DNA from 3 places in the Serratia fonticola genome. Region 3 is predicted to be linked to each of the others. Evidence: predicted binding sites of a transcription regulator. Region 3 holds the regulator's gene; each other region holds the start of a gene.
The links. The regulator PhoB, encoded in region 3, activates phosphate uptake and scavenging genes when phosphate is short. The targets are predictions, from matches to a motif close to CTGTCATAAAACTGNCNNAT.

Region 1 (4,062 bases), 1.0 Mb from region 3:
TAAATGGGGATGAGGATCGGTAGCAGCCCCTCACCCCAGCCCTCTCCCAAAGGGCTGAGGAATCCCCAGAAAAATTGAGACGAGAAATAGGCTGTTTTTTGCCCAAAAACGGACTAAAAAACAGCCTCAAGCAGAAGAGAAGAAGTGGTTCGTCATTCTCTCACTGCCAATTTACGAACAAAATGGAACAGATTGATCGTAAAACACTCGCTCTAATTCTCTGAAACCACTAAGAAAAAATTAGTGGGGATTCCTCAGCCCAAAGGGAGAGGGAGTGGATCGATGTCGTTTGGCAAAAGAACGCCCAATCTGACGCTTACTTGGTGGAGGCCTCAAAGCGGCGCAGCAACACGTCACCGCGCTGTACGGCGGCATCCAGCGCCTGCTGTGGGGTTTTCTTATCGGTCCACACGCTTTCCAGCTCTTCATCCACCACGGTACGGATCTGCGGCATATTGCCCAGACGCAGCCCTTTGGTGAACGCCAACGGTGGTTTGTTCAGCATCTGGCGGGTGGCCACATCGGCCCCTGGGTTTTTGTCGTAGAAGCCCTGCTGCTTGGTCATTTCATAGGCGGCAGTGGTGATCGGCAAGTAGCCGGTCTTTTGATGCCATTCGGCGGCAATCTCAGGCTGGGCCAGATATTGCAGGAACTCCGCCACGCCTTTGTAGGTCGCCGCGTCTTTGCCGTTCATCACCCACAGGCTGGCCCCGCCGATAATGGCGTTCTGCGGTGCATTTTTGGCGTCAGCATCGTAAGGCATCATGCCCACGCCGAAATCAAACTTGGCGTATTTGCGGATACTGGCTAACGAGCCGGAAGAAGCAGTCGCCATGGCGCAGTCGCCGTTGTAGAACTTCTCGGTCGGTTCGTCCTTGCGGCCAAAGTAGGTGAAGTCACCCTTCTTGTTCATGTCTTGCAGGAACTGAATATGTTTAACCTGCAGCGGCTGGTTGAACTCCAGCTTGGCATTGGTGCCACCAAAGCCGTTGTTTTCACTGGCGAACGGCACGCCATGCCAGGCGCTGAAGTTCTCCAGTTGGATCCAACCCAACCAACCGCTGGTGTAGCCGCACTTCATGCCAGCCGCGCGCAATTTGGCGGCATCGGCCGCCAGTTCCTGCCAGGTTTTCGGTGGCTGATCCGGGTTCAAGCCCGCTTTCTTGAAGGCGTCTTTGTTGTAATACAGCACCGGGGTGGAGCTGTTGAAAGGCTGGGACAGCAGATGGCCGCTCTTGTTATCGGTGTAGTAACCGGCCACGGTCGGCACAAACACCGACTCATCGAACTTGATGCCCGACTCCTGGAACACCTGATACACCGGTTTGATCGCCTTGCTCGCCATCATGGTGGCGGTGCCCACTTCGTACACTTGCAGGATCGCCGGTGCCTTGCCGGAACGGTAAGCGGCAATGCCCGCCGCCAGGCTCTGTTCGTAGTTGCCTTTATAAACCGGGACGATCTTCACATCGCTGTGAGTTTGGTTGAAACGGTCTGCCAGAGAGTCGACTTCGGTACCCAATTCCCCTTCCATCGAATGCCAGAATGGGATCTCGGTGGCAGCTATTGCATGGCCGCTGACCGCCAGGGCCAAGGTAACGCACAACGTGGTTTTTTTAATCGCGTGAGCAAACATGCCTAACTCCTGAAAAAGCTGGTGTGATCAAAACGCGTGAGCGAAAAGAAACAGTTTTTGTTCGGATGCTAAACATGCCATGCGCGGATGACAGTAAAATAACTTTGGCGTGACAGCTAGATGACAGCGAGGTGAAGTGCAGATGGCGGTTTGATGTCGGCGGTAGGGAATTCACCCCACCGCCGCAGAGAGATTACAGCGAGCGACGCAGGCGGGCGACGGCCTCTTGCATCTGCTGTTCGGTTGCCGTGGCAAACGACAGACGGAAGGTAGAGCGATCCGGTTTGTCAGAGAAGAAGTATTCTCCCGGCACAAACACCACGCCCTGCTTCAGGGTGGTTTTCAGCCACTCGGTGGCATCGAATTGCTGACGGAAGCGCGCCCACAGGAACATGCCGCCTTTCGGCATATCAAAGCTGATCACATCACCCAGCTCTTTTTCCACCAACCCGGCCAGGATCTCGCCTTTGTGCTTGTAGGCCGCGCGGATCTTTTCGATCTGCGCCGGTAAACGATCCAGCCCCAGGTAACATTCGACGATGCTCTGCGACAGCGCGCTGGCATGCAGATCCGCCGCCTGCTTGATGATCGCCACTTTATGCAGCAGGAATGGCGGCAGGATGGCCCAACCCAGGCGCAGGCCCGGAGCCAGGATCTTCGAGAAGGTGGAGGTATAGATAATGTTTTCGGTATGGCCCAGCACCTGCTGCGAAACCTGATACAGCGTAGCATTACGCTCTTCGGTGAAGCGCAGCTCGCCGTAGGGGTCATCCTCGATAATCAGGAAATTATGCTCTACCGCCAGTTTCACTAACTGCTCACGGCGTGCGGCGCTCAGGGTCAGGCCGCTCGGGTTGCCGAAGTTCGGCACCACGTACACCCCTTTGATCTTCTGGGTTTTCAGCAGTTCAGCCAGTTCATCCACTACCATGCCGTCGCTGTCGGAAGAGACGGACATGACGTTGGCTTCCGCCAGTTCCAGCGTTTGCAGCGCCGCCAGATAGGTCGGGCGCTCTACCACAAACACATCACCAGGGTTAATCACCGCACGCATCACCAGATCTAACGCCTGCTGGGAGCCTGCGGTCACCACGATATCTTCCGGCTTGGCATTAACGCCACGCTGTGCGCATAGGGTACAGATGCCTTCACGCAGCAGTTCGCTGCCTTCGGTCAGCCCATATTGGAAAGCGCTTTTCGGTTGTTCGGTAATAGCCTGCTGGGTAGCAATGCTCAATCCTTCGAAGTCAAACAGCGCATCAGAGGGAATGCCACCCGCCAGCGAAATGACGTTTTCCATTTTGCTGTGCTTGAGCAATTCGCGGATTGCCGAGCTTTTGACCTTTACGATGCGCTGCGCGAGTAGTCCTTCTGTCTTCATTGCTTGTTCTCGTAATCGTTAAAATAGGGGCGCAACACGTTCTGGTACACCCTGATAGGCAGCCGGGTCGAACATGTTCGATCCCTACCGATTCATCCGCCCAAATACGCCGACCGTACTGCTTCGTTTGCTAATAATGCGGCCCCCGTATCTTCCAACACCACGCGCCCGTTTTCCAGCACATAACCACGATCCGCCAGTTTTAGTGCCTGATTGGCGTTTTGTTCCACCAGGAAGATGGTCATCCCCTCTTCGCGCAGCTGTTGGATGATGTCGAAAATCTGCTGGATGATGATGGGGGCCAGCCCGAGTGAAGGCTCGTCCAACAGCAGCAACTTGGGCTGGCTCATCAGCGCACGGCCAATCGCCAGCATCTGCTGCTCACCACCGGACATGGTGCCAGAGCGCTGGCTGCGGCGCTCCAGCAGACGTGGAAACAGGGTAAATACCCGCTCGATACGTTGGTGATACTGCTCGCGATCGGCAAAGAAACCGCCCATCGCCAGGTTCTCTTCCACCGTCATGCGCGAGAACACCCGCCGCCCTTCCGGTACGATCGCCACGGCCTCACGCATGATGCGCGCTGTCTGCCACTGGGTGATGTCCTGATCCATCAAGGTGATGGACCCTTCGCTGGCCCTTGGGTCGCCGCATAGCGTGCCGAGCAGGGTGGTTTTACCGGCACCGTTGGCGCCGATCAGGGTGACAATCTCCCCCTGTTGAATGTTCAGGCTGACCTGGTGCAGCGCCTGAATTTTGCCGTAATGGGCGGAAACCTGATTAAATGACAACATATGCTTATTCGCCCAGATAGGCCCGGATCACGTCCGGGTTATTGCGGATTTCTGCCGGTGTGCCTTGCGCCAACGGCGTTCCCTGATTCACCACGTAGATGCGATCGGAAATCCCCATCACCAGTTTCATATCGTGCTCAATCAACAACACCGACACCTGGTGCTGGTCACGCAGCTCGACGATCAGATGATCCAGCTCATCGGTTTCTTTCGGGTTCAGGCCCGCCGCCGGTTCATCCAGCATCAATAGT
Region 2 (4,062 bases), 1.4 Mb from region 3:
ATGGGCGCTTGAGCCAGTTAGGGGCCAACTCGGTCAGGAACAGGGCAATACCAAAACTGACCGGCACGGCGATAATCAATGCAATCACCGAGGTGACGACCGTGCCGTAGATCGGTACCAGCGCACCAAACTGTTCGGCTGGCGCATCCCACTCCTTGGTCCACAGGAAGGCAAAACCAAACTTCTGCATGCTTGGCCAGGAGGCGATAATCAGCGAAACGATGATGCCACCCAGCAACAATAGGGTAATCAGCGCCGCCAGTCTGACCAGCGCGCTGAAGATGATGTCACCGTTTTTACCCGGTGCTTTCATGGTCGGCTTGTACTCAGCCATAGATTACTCTTCTGTTTAAAGCTTGAAGGGCCCGGAGTGCCGGGCCCCGACAGTCAGGTTGAGGCGCGGTCTGCCGCACCCCCTGCGTTGTTAGAACAAGGCCTTACCGGAGCTGTCTTTGATGTTGGTCTTCCAGGCAGCACGGATTTGCTCAACCACTTCGGCAGGCAAGGCGGCATAATCCAGATCGCTGGCCTGTGCGGCACCGGTCTTGTAAGCCCAGTCAAAGAACTTCAGCACTTCTGCGCCCTGCTCAGGCTTCTTCTGCTCTTTGTGCACCAGGATGAAGGTGGTGGAGGTGATTGGCCAGACGTTGTCGCCTTTCTGGTTGGTCAGGTCCTGCGCGAAGGTTTTGCTCCAATCCACACCTTTGGCTGCGGCGCTGAAGCTCTCTTCGGTTGGGCTAACCGCTTTGCCATCGGCAGACACTAATTTAGTGTAGGCCAGGTTGTTCTGCTTGGCGTAAGCGTATTCAACATAGCCGATAGAGCCTGGCAGACGCTGAACGAACGCGGCGATGCCGTCATTGCCCTTGCCACCCAGGCCGGTTGGCCAGTTAACGGTTGAGCCTGCACCAATTTTCTCTTTCCACTGCACGTTAGCCTTGGCCAGATAGCTGGTGAAGACGAAAGAAGTCCCGGAACCATCAGCACGACGTACCACGGCGATAGCCTGATCCGGCAGCTTGACGCCCGGGTTCAGTTTAACGATCGCCGGGTCATTCCATTTTTTGATGTTGCCCAGGTAGATATCACCCAGGGTTTGACCATCCAGAGTCAGCTCACCGGATTTGATGCCCGGAATATTCACCGCCAGTACCACGCCACCGATCACGGTAGGGAACTGGAACAGGCCGTCCGCAGCCAGTTTTTCATCGGACAGCGGGGCATCAGAAGCACCAAAGTCAACGGTGTTGGCGATGATTTGCTTCACACCACCAGAGGAGCCGATCCCCTGATAGTTAACCTTGTTGCCGGTTTCTTTCTGATAAGAATCTGCCCACTTGGCATACACCGGAGCGGGGAATGTCGCACCTGCACCGGTCAGGCTAGCAGCAGCGAAGGCGGACACAGAGGCCAAAGAGAAAGTCGCTGCCACAATACTGGCGACGGTGGTACGCATCAGTTTCATAATCCCTCCTAATGGGATATTCAAAATCGACCTTGGGTCGTTTTCATCAGAGTAAGTATTGCTGCAGGAGGGAAAATAGGACAGTTTGGTGACAGTTAAATGTACGAAATATGACAGTTATATTACAGTGGAGGGTGATTGATATTTAGTTGATTAAAATCAGTGAGATGACGGCGCTTTTAGACAAAAAACAATCTACAAAAATCTGCCTGTTGCTGCACTATCTCTCTGAATATGAGCGGTTTTCGCTGTTTTTTACACGCTTGTCATATTGCCAATCGCTGGCGCACTATCCCCAAGTTGCAGGCCACTATCTTGGTAACGTTCATAACTGATAGCGCTTCAATAACGGCTGATAGACCTTGAGGGAAAGCCAGGAAATCAGCGCCCACACGCCACGCTGATAAACGTTCAGGTGCCGGACATAAACCATGCTGTATTCAATCACCGGTTGGCAACCGCGAACCCGCTTAAAATCTGGCGCGCCAGAACTCAAATTGAGGAACAGCTTATGTTCCATAGCGTAGCGTAACGCAAAGGCGATCAGACGACGATATAAGGCCAATGATGCGGGTAATTCCGTCCGATAGCCGACGATCGGCACCGTTACCGTCTGTTCCAACTGAACCATTCCCAACACCCCCACCATTTGCTGCTGGTGGAACAAACCGTACAGTTGCAACACGCCAAGCTGCGAGGCCTGAGATAAATAACCGGTGGTAAACTGCACATTCTGGCGGCTGTATTTTTCCAGGTAGAGCTGGTTATAGAGGCGTTCGGCACACTGCATCTGCTCGGGATCATCGGCCGACAGCCGTTTGAACTCCCATCCCACCTGATGCAGCAGTTTGTCATCCCGGCGCGCGTTGATTTTACCCCACCAGCGTATAGGATCGTCCAGGCAATAAACCTGACGGCTGACGATAGGCAGCCAACCTTGCTGGGAGAGCTGCGCCAACAGCTCGGGGGTCTGCTGATCATTGAGCGAACGGATCATCAAAGTATGCTGGGGATAACGCTGTAATGCCTGTTGCCGCAACGCATCGGTATCCAGGGTTTGCCAGTGGCTGCTGGTCATATTGGTGGAAAGACACTGATTATTCAGCACCTGGAGCCGATCGACGTATGCCAGCACTAAGGGCCATTTCAGCAACAGCGTCAGCCCGTTGCACAGCGCCCGCAACGCACCGTTATCGATTTTGATAATTTCATCCCGCGCGTAATCAACGATCAGAGCCAGCGGGGAAACCACATAGCAATTACCGGGCACGTAATCATTGACCGTCGCCGGTATCCAGAAGCCATCCTGTTGATACTCGGTCATCGACGTCTGGAGATTGGCGATCATGCCTGGCTGTTGCAACAGGGTCACTTGCAGGCGCTGCCACTGATTAACCTGCTCCATGCTAACCGTCCCACTCGATGTCGAAAGTGCTGGCATCGGTGAGGGGCCGCCGATAGCGCAAGCTGCGGTACCCCATTTCCAACAACGCGCACCACTGTGCTCCGGCACTTATCGGCCAACGGGGATCGTTGAGCAGATTAGGCGCTTGGCGAAAATCCTGCCATAGCGTCGCCAACTGCTTATCGCGCCAAGCCTGCCAGGCAAAAAATAACAGTACGATCACGCCCACATGTCCTGCCTTGGGCGGCGCTGGCAGATATTGCAATTGCCCATCGGCAGCGATGGACATCTGAGCCCCCAGCAAATGCAGGCCGCTGGTGGCCCTGGGATTACACTCAATAACAAAAATCACCCCGTCCTGTTCGATAAAATCGAACGCCACCTGGCCATGAAAGCCGGTTTTTTCCCCAAACTGACGGACAAAATCGTCCAGCCGCCGATCCTGATAGGGAACAAAGTAGCTGCCTGCAGCCTGATTGAAGCAGTATTTGGGTTGATAAGCCTGATGCACGATTAGCCTGCCGTGCTCAAAAACGGCATAGTTACACAACGCCACGCCGTCTAATTTCTGCTGCTGCACCCAGGGGATATGCTCGTTGAGCTGTCGATCGTTCAATACACCCGGTTTCGGCGTGCGGATCACTTGGCGACCAAAGCGTGAATAAACCGGTTTCAAAATGGTCAGGGGATCGTCGGCAATTTGCGAGCAGGAGGTCAGTAATCGGGTCGCAGGAGTCCGCACCTCACCCAATCCCGTTAACAGGCTCAGGCTTTGGTACTTATGATGCAGTTCAAATAGCAACCGCCGTTCAGGTATCAGCCACTCGGTAGGCCCGATATACGCAGCAAACGCTTGGGAGAGGTAGAAGATCTCTTCACAGGTGGGGATCAGCAGCTCAATAGCATGTTGGTCGAGATAGCCTTGCAGCTGCCGTTGATAACCGGCAAGATCCTGGCGCGGGGAGGGAAGCCGTAGATAACCTTCAATCCCTTGCAAAAAGCGGCCCAGCGGCCACTTCAGGCTATCCGCCAACCAGACGCGGTGCCCGCTGCGCAACGCAATACGCGCCCACTCTATCGCCACCGGAGCCCGTGCCCCTGTAATCAAAATATTCATTATCTACGCATTCCCTTCCCTGTAGCATCACCCGCCAATCATAGCGTTAATGGTAAAACCGGGGCTAAAAAAATA
Region 3 (4,062 bases):
TCTGGTGATAGAGAGCCAGACAGATGGCATCCAGCAGGGTGGTTTTACCCGCGCCGGTGGGGCCGGTGATGGCAAACAGGCCGTTGCTGGCGAAGGGTTCCGCCGTGAAGTCGATTTTCCACTCGCCCTGTAGCGAGTTCAGGTTTTTCAGCCTTAGGCTCAGGATCTTCATGCGGATGGCTCCTCTTGGTGATGCAAGGTTTCTACCACCTGCTGGAACATCTGCCGCATCTGCTGTTGGCGCGGTTCGGCCATCTCGGCTTCCAACGCCAACCGGCGCTCGAAGACTTCGCCCACGCTTAATTCATTCAGGGTTTCTTTATCCTGCTGGGCAAGGGTCTGGTTACGTTGCTCTTTACTGCGCCGCAGCAACACCACTTCAACCGGTAAATCTTCCGCCAACTGTTGGATGCGGCGTTGAATATCGCTGAGGTAATCTTGGGTGGCCACTTCGATATCCAACCAAACCGGAAGTTCGCCGTGATAATCGGCAAACTGCTGTAATTGGGCCTCGATTTGCTGCAAATCACCCTTGATCAGCTGCATGGGCTGGAAGGTGGGGATCTCCAATGGCGCGATCTGTTGCAGCGCACCGTCGGCAAAATCGACCATAAACACGCTTTTGGCTTTGCCTAACTCGTCAAAACTCAGTGGGATTGGCGAGCCGCTGTAGCGGATATGCTCGGACTTGGCGACGTTCTGCGCGCGATGGATATGCCCCAACGCAATGTAATCGGCAGGGGGGAACGCCTGGGCTGGAAAGGCATCCAGCGTGCCGATATAGATATCCCGTACCGAATCCGAGGTGGTGACGCCCACGGTGGTTAAGTGGCCAGTGGCGACGATCGGCAGTGGCAAACCCAACGCATCGCGGCGCGCACAAGCTGCCTGATACAGGGTTTGGTAATGCACGGCGATGGCTTCTTGCAGAGCCTGCTGCTTTTGGTTGCCAGACTCACCGGCGCGGCTGGTGAGCAGATCCCGTGGGCGCAGGAACGGAATGGCGCAAAGTACCGCACCAGGTTGGCCATCAAGCTGGTTGAGCACCACGATCTGCTGCTCCAGCTCGCTTTGCGCGTTGGCAATCACGGTGGTATTCAGGCAGGAAAGCAGCTCACGCGATTCGTTCAGCGTGGCCACGGAGTCATGGTTGCCGCCCAGCACCACCAGTTGGCAGCCGGTGCGTTGCAGTTCCACCACAAACCGGTTGTATAGTTCGCGGGCGTAGCTGGGTGGGGAGCCGGTATCGAACAGATCGCCTGCGACGATAAGCGCATCCACCTGATGCTGTTCCACCTGTTCGATCAGCCAACGTAAGAAGGCCTGATGCTCGGCGGCGCGGCTTTTGGTGAAAAAGTACTGGCCCAAATGCCAGTCGGAGGTATGGATCAGGCGCATAAAACTCCCAGGGCGACAACATAATGGCGACGATTATAAAGGGGGGGATCTCTCCTGTCGTGGCTCAATCAAGCAGGGAGCCGAATGATTTTTGTTTGCCGTCAGAAATAATCGCTATGCTTACTGCGTTCGATCGGGCTTTTTTTTCATAAAACTGTCACAAAACTGACGCATAATGGCGACCGCAATCAACTGAGATCGCTAACACATTGGCAGGATTGACGATGGCAAGACGCATACTGGTGGTGGAAGACGAAGCGCCGATCCGTGAGATGGTGTGCTTTGTGTTGGAACAGAATGGTTACCAACCGTTGGAAGCCGAGGATTATGACAGTGCCGTTACGCGCCTGTCTGAGCCGTTCCCTGATTTGGTGTTACTGGACTGGATGTTACCGGGTGGTTCCGGCATTCAGTTTATCAAGCATATGAAGCGTGAGGCGATGACCCGGGATATCCCGGTAATGATGCTGACCGCGCGCGGTGAAGAAGAAGATCGGGTACGTGGCCTGGAAGTTGGTGCAGATGATTACATCACCAAACCTTTCTCGCCCAAGGAGCTGGTGGCACGTATCAAGGCGGTAATGCGCCGTATTTCACCAATGGCAGTAGAAGAAGTGATTGAAATGCAGGGGCTAAGCCTGGATCCTTCTTCACACCGGGTGATGGCCAATGAGCAGGCGCTGGAGATGGGGCCGACCGAGTTCAAACTGCTGCACTTCTTTATGACTCATCCGGAGCGTGTTTATAGCCGCGAACAGTTGCTTAATCACGTCTGGGGCACTAACGTTTATGTGGAAGACCGCACCGTTGATGTGCATATCCGCCGGCTGCGTAAGGCGCTGGAGACCAGTGGTCATGACAAGATGGTTCAAACCGTTCGCGGCACCGGTTATCGGTTCTCAACGCGCTACTGATCGCACAGCGCTGGAGAGGTTACCGTGCTAGAACGTTTATCGTGGAAGAGGCTGGCGCTGGAGCTGGCCCTTTTTTGCCTGCCCGCCTTATTGCTGGGGCTGATTTTCGGTTATCTGCCCTGGTTGCTGTTGGTTTCGGTGCTGGCCGCGCTGGCCTGGAACTTCTATAACCAACTCAAACTTTCCCACTGGCTGTGGGTGGATCGCAGCATGACGCCGCCGCCGGGCCGCTGGAGCTGGGAGCCGCTATTCTATGGCCTGTATCAGATGCAGCAGCGTAACCGTCGCCGCCGCCGTGAGCTGGCGTTGTTGATCAAACGCTTTCGCAGCGGGGCCGAATCCTTACCGGATGCGGTGGTGATGACCACCGTTGAGGGCAATATCTTCTGGTGTAACGGCCTGGCACAGCATCTGCTGGGCTTTCGCTGGCCGGAAGATAACGGCCAACACATTCTCAACCTGCTGCGCTATCCGGAATTCAGCCATTATCTGCAACAGCAAGAATTTACCCGGCCGCTGACGCTACAGCTGAATAACGAACACTTCGTCGAATTCCGTATCATGCCCTATTCCGAAGGCCAACTGCTGATGGTGGCCCGTGATGTGACACAGATGCGCCAACTGGAAGGGGCCAGACGCAACTTCTTCGCCAACGTCAGCCATGAGCTGCGTACGCCGCTAACGGTGCTGCAAGGCTACCTGGAGATGATGAGCGATGAAGAGCTGGATGGTTCGCTGCGTGGCAAAGCCTTGGGCACCATGCAAGAGCAGACCAAACGCATGGATGGGCTGGTAAAGCAATTGCTTACGCTCTCCAGGATCGAGGCCGCGCCAAACGTGGATATGAACGAGAAGGTGGATATTCCGTTAATGCTGCGGGTATTGCAGCGTGAAGCGCAATCGCTCAGCGGCGGTAATCATCAGATCAATTTCCGGGTGAATGAAAATCTGCAGGTGTTCGGTAACGAGGATCAACTGCGCAGCGCGGTTTCCAATCTGGTGTACAACGCCGTCAACCATACTCCGGCGGGTACCAACATCGAAGTGAGCTGGCAGCAGACGCCGCAGGGGGCCCAGTTCCAGGTCAGCGATAACGGACCGGGCATTGGTGCCGAACATATCCCACGCTTGACCGAGCGTTTCTATCGCGTGGATAAAGCACGTTCGCGCCAGACAGGCGGCAGCGGGCTCGGCTTGGCCATCGTGAAGCATGCGCTCAGCCATCATGATTCACGATTGGAGATCCTCAGCGAGCCAGGCATCGGCACCCGTTTTATCTTTACCTTGCCTAACCGGTTGATTGTTCCCGCGGCTTTAGCAGAGAATGCGGTGAAAAATTAACAGGTCGCCCGCCATGAATCGATTTATCCAAGCTTTGCTGCTTTGCCTACTGTTGTCGGTTGGCCGCGGGGCCGTGGCTGCTCCGGACGGCATGCTTTCCGGTAACCTGTCCAGCGTAGGTTCCGACACCCTGGCCAACCTGATGGCGCTGTGGGGGCAGGATTTCAGCCGGCACTATCCCAACGTGAACCTGCAACTGCAGGCTGCCGGTTCCTCAACGGCACCCACCGCATTAGCGGCTGGTGCGGCGCAGCTTGGGCCAATGAGCCGACCAATGAAGGCGGCGGAGGTGTCGGCGTTTGAGCAACGCTATGGCTATGCGCCGCTGGCGGTACCGGTCGCGGTTGATGCGCTGGTGGTGCTGGTGCATCAGGACAATCCCCTACCTGGGTTGAATCTGCAACAGTTG

Region 1: a site for PhoB is predicted at 1,744-1,763, ahead of ugpB (sn-glycerol-3-phosphate ABC transporter substrate-binding protein UgpB). Genes of this name have one in related genera too.
Region 2: a site for PhoB is predicted at 1,541-1,560, ahead of pstS (phosphate ABC transporter substrate-binding protein PstS). Genes of this name have one in related genera too.

The regions. Positions count from the first base shown of each region.
Region 1 is NZ_CP011254.1:2,157,998-2,162,059, reverse strand. It holds gene ugpB (sn-glycerol-3-phosphate ABC transporter substrate-binding protein UgpB) at 317-1,636, opposite strand; gene WN53_RS09575 (aminotransferase-like domain-containing protein) at 1,830-3,017, opposite strand; gene livF (high-affinity branched-chain amino acid ABC transporter ATP-binding protein LivF) at 3,110-3,811, opposite strand; gene livG (high-affinity branched-chain amino acid ABC transporter ATP-binding protein LivG) at 3,816-4,062, opposite strand, start outside.
Region 2 is NZ_CP011254.1:1,768,133-1,772,194, reverse strand. It holds gene pstC (phosphate ABC transporter permease PstC) at 1-334, opposite strand, end outside; gene pstS (phosphate ABC transporter substrate-binding protein PstS) at 425-1,465, opposite strand; gene WN53_RS07815 (GNAT family N-acetyltransferase) at 1,791-2,870, opposite strand; gene WN53_RS07810 (ATP-grasp domain-containing protein) at 2,872-3,987, opposite strand.
Region 3 is NZ_CP011254.1:3,172,275-3,176,336, forward strand. It holds gene sbcC (exonuclease subunit SbcC) at 1-172, opposite strand, end outside; gene sbcD (exonuclease subunit SbcD) at 169-1,398, opposite strand; gene phoB (phosphate response regulator transcription factor PhoB) at 1,623-2,312, shown strand; gene phoR (phosphate regulon sensor histidine kinase PhoR) at 2,337-3,653, shown strand; gene WN53_RS14070 (PstS family phosphate ABC transporter substrate-binding protein) at 3,667-4,062, shown strand, end outside.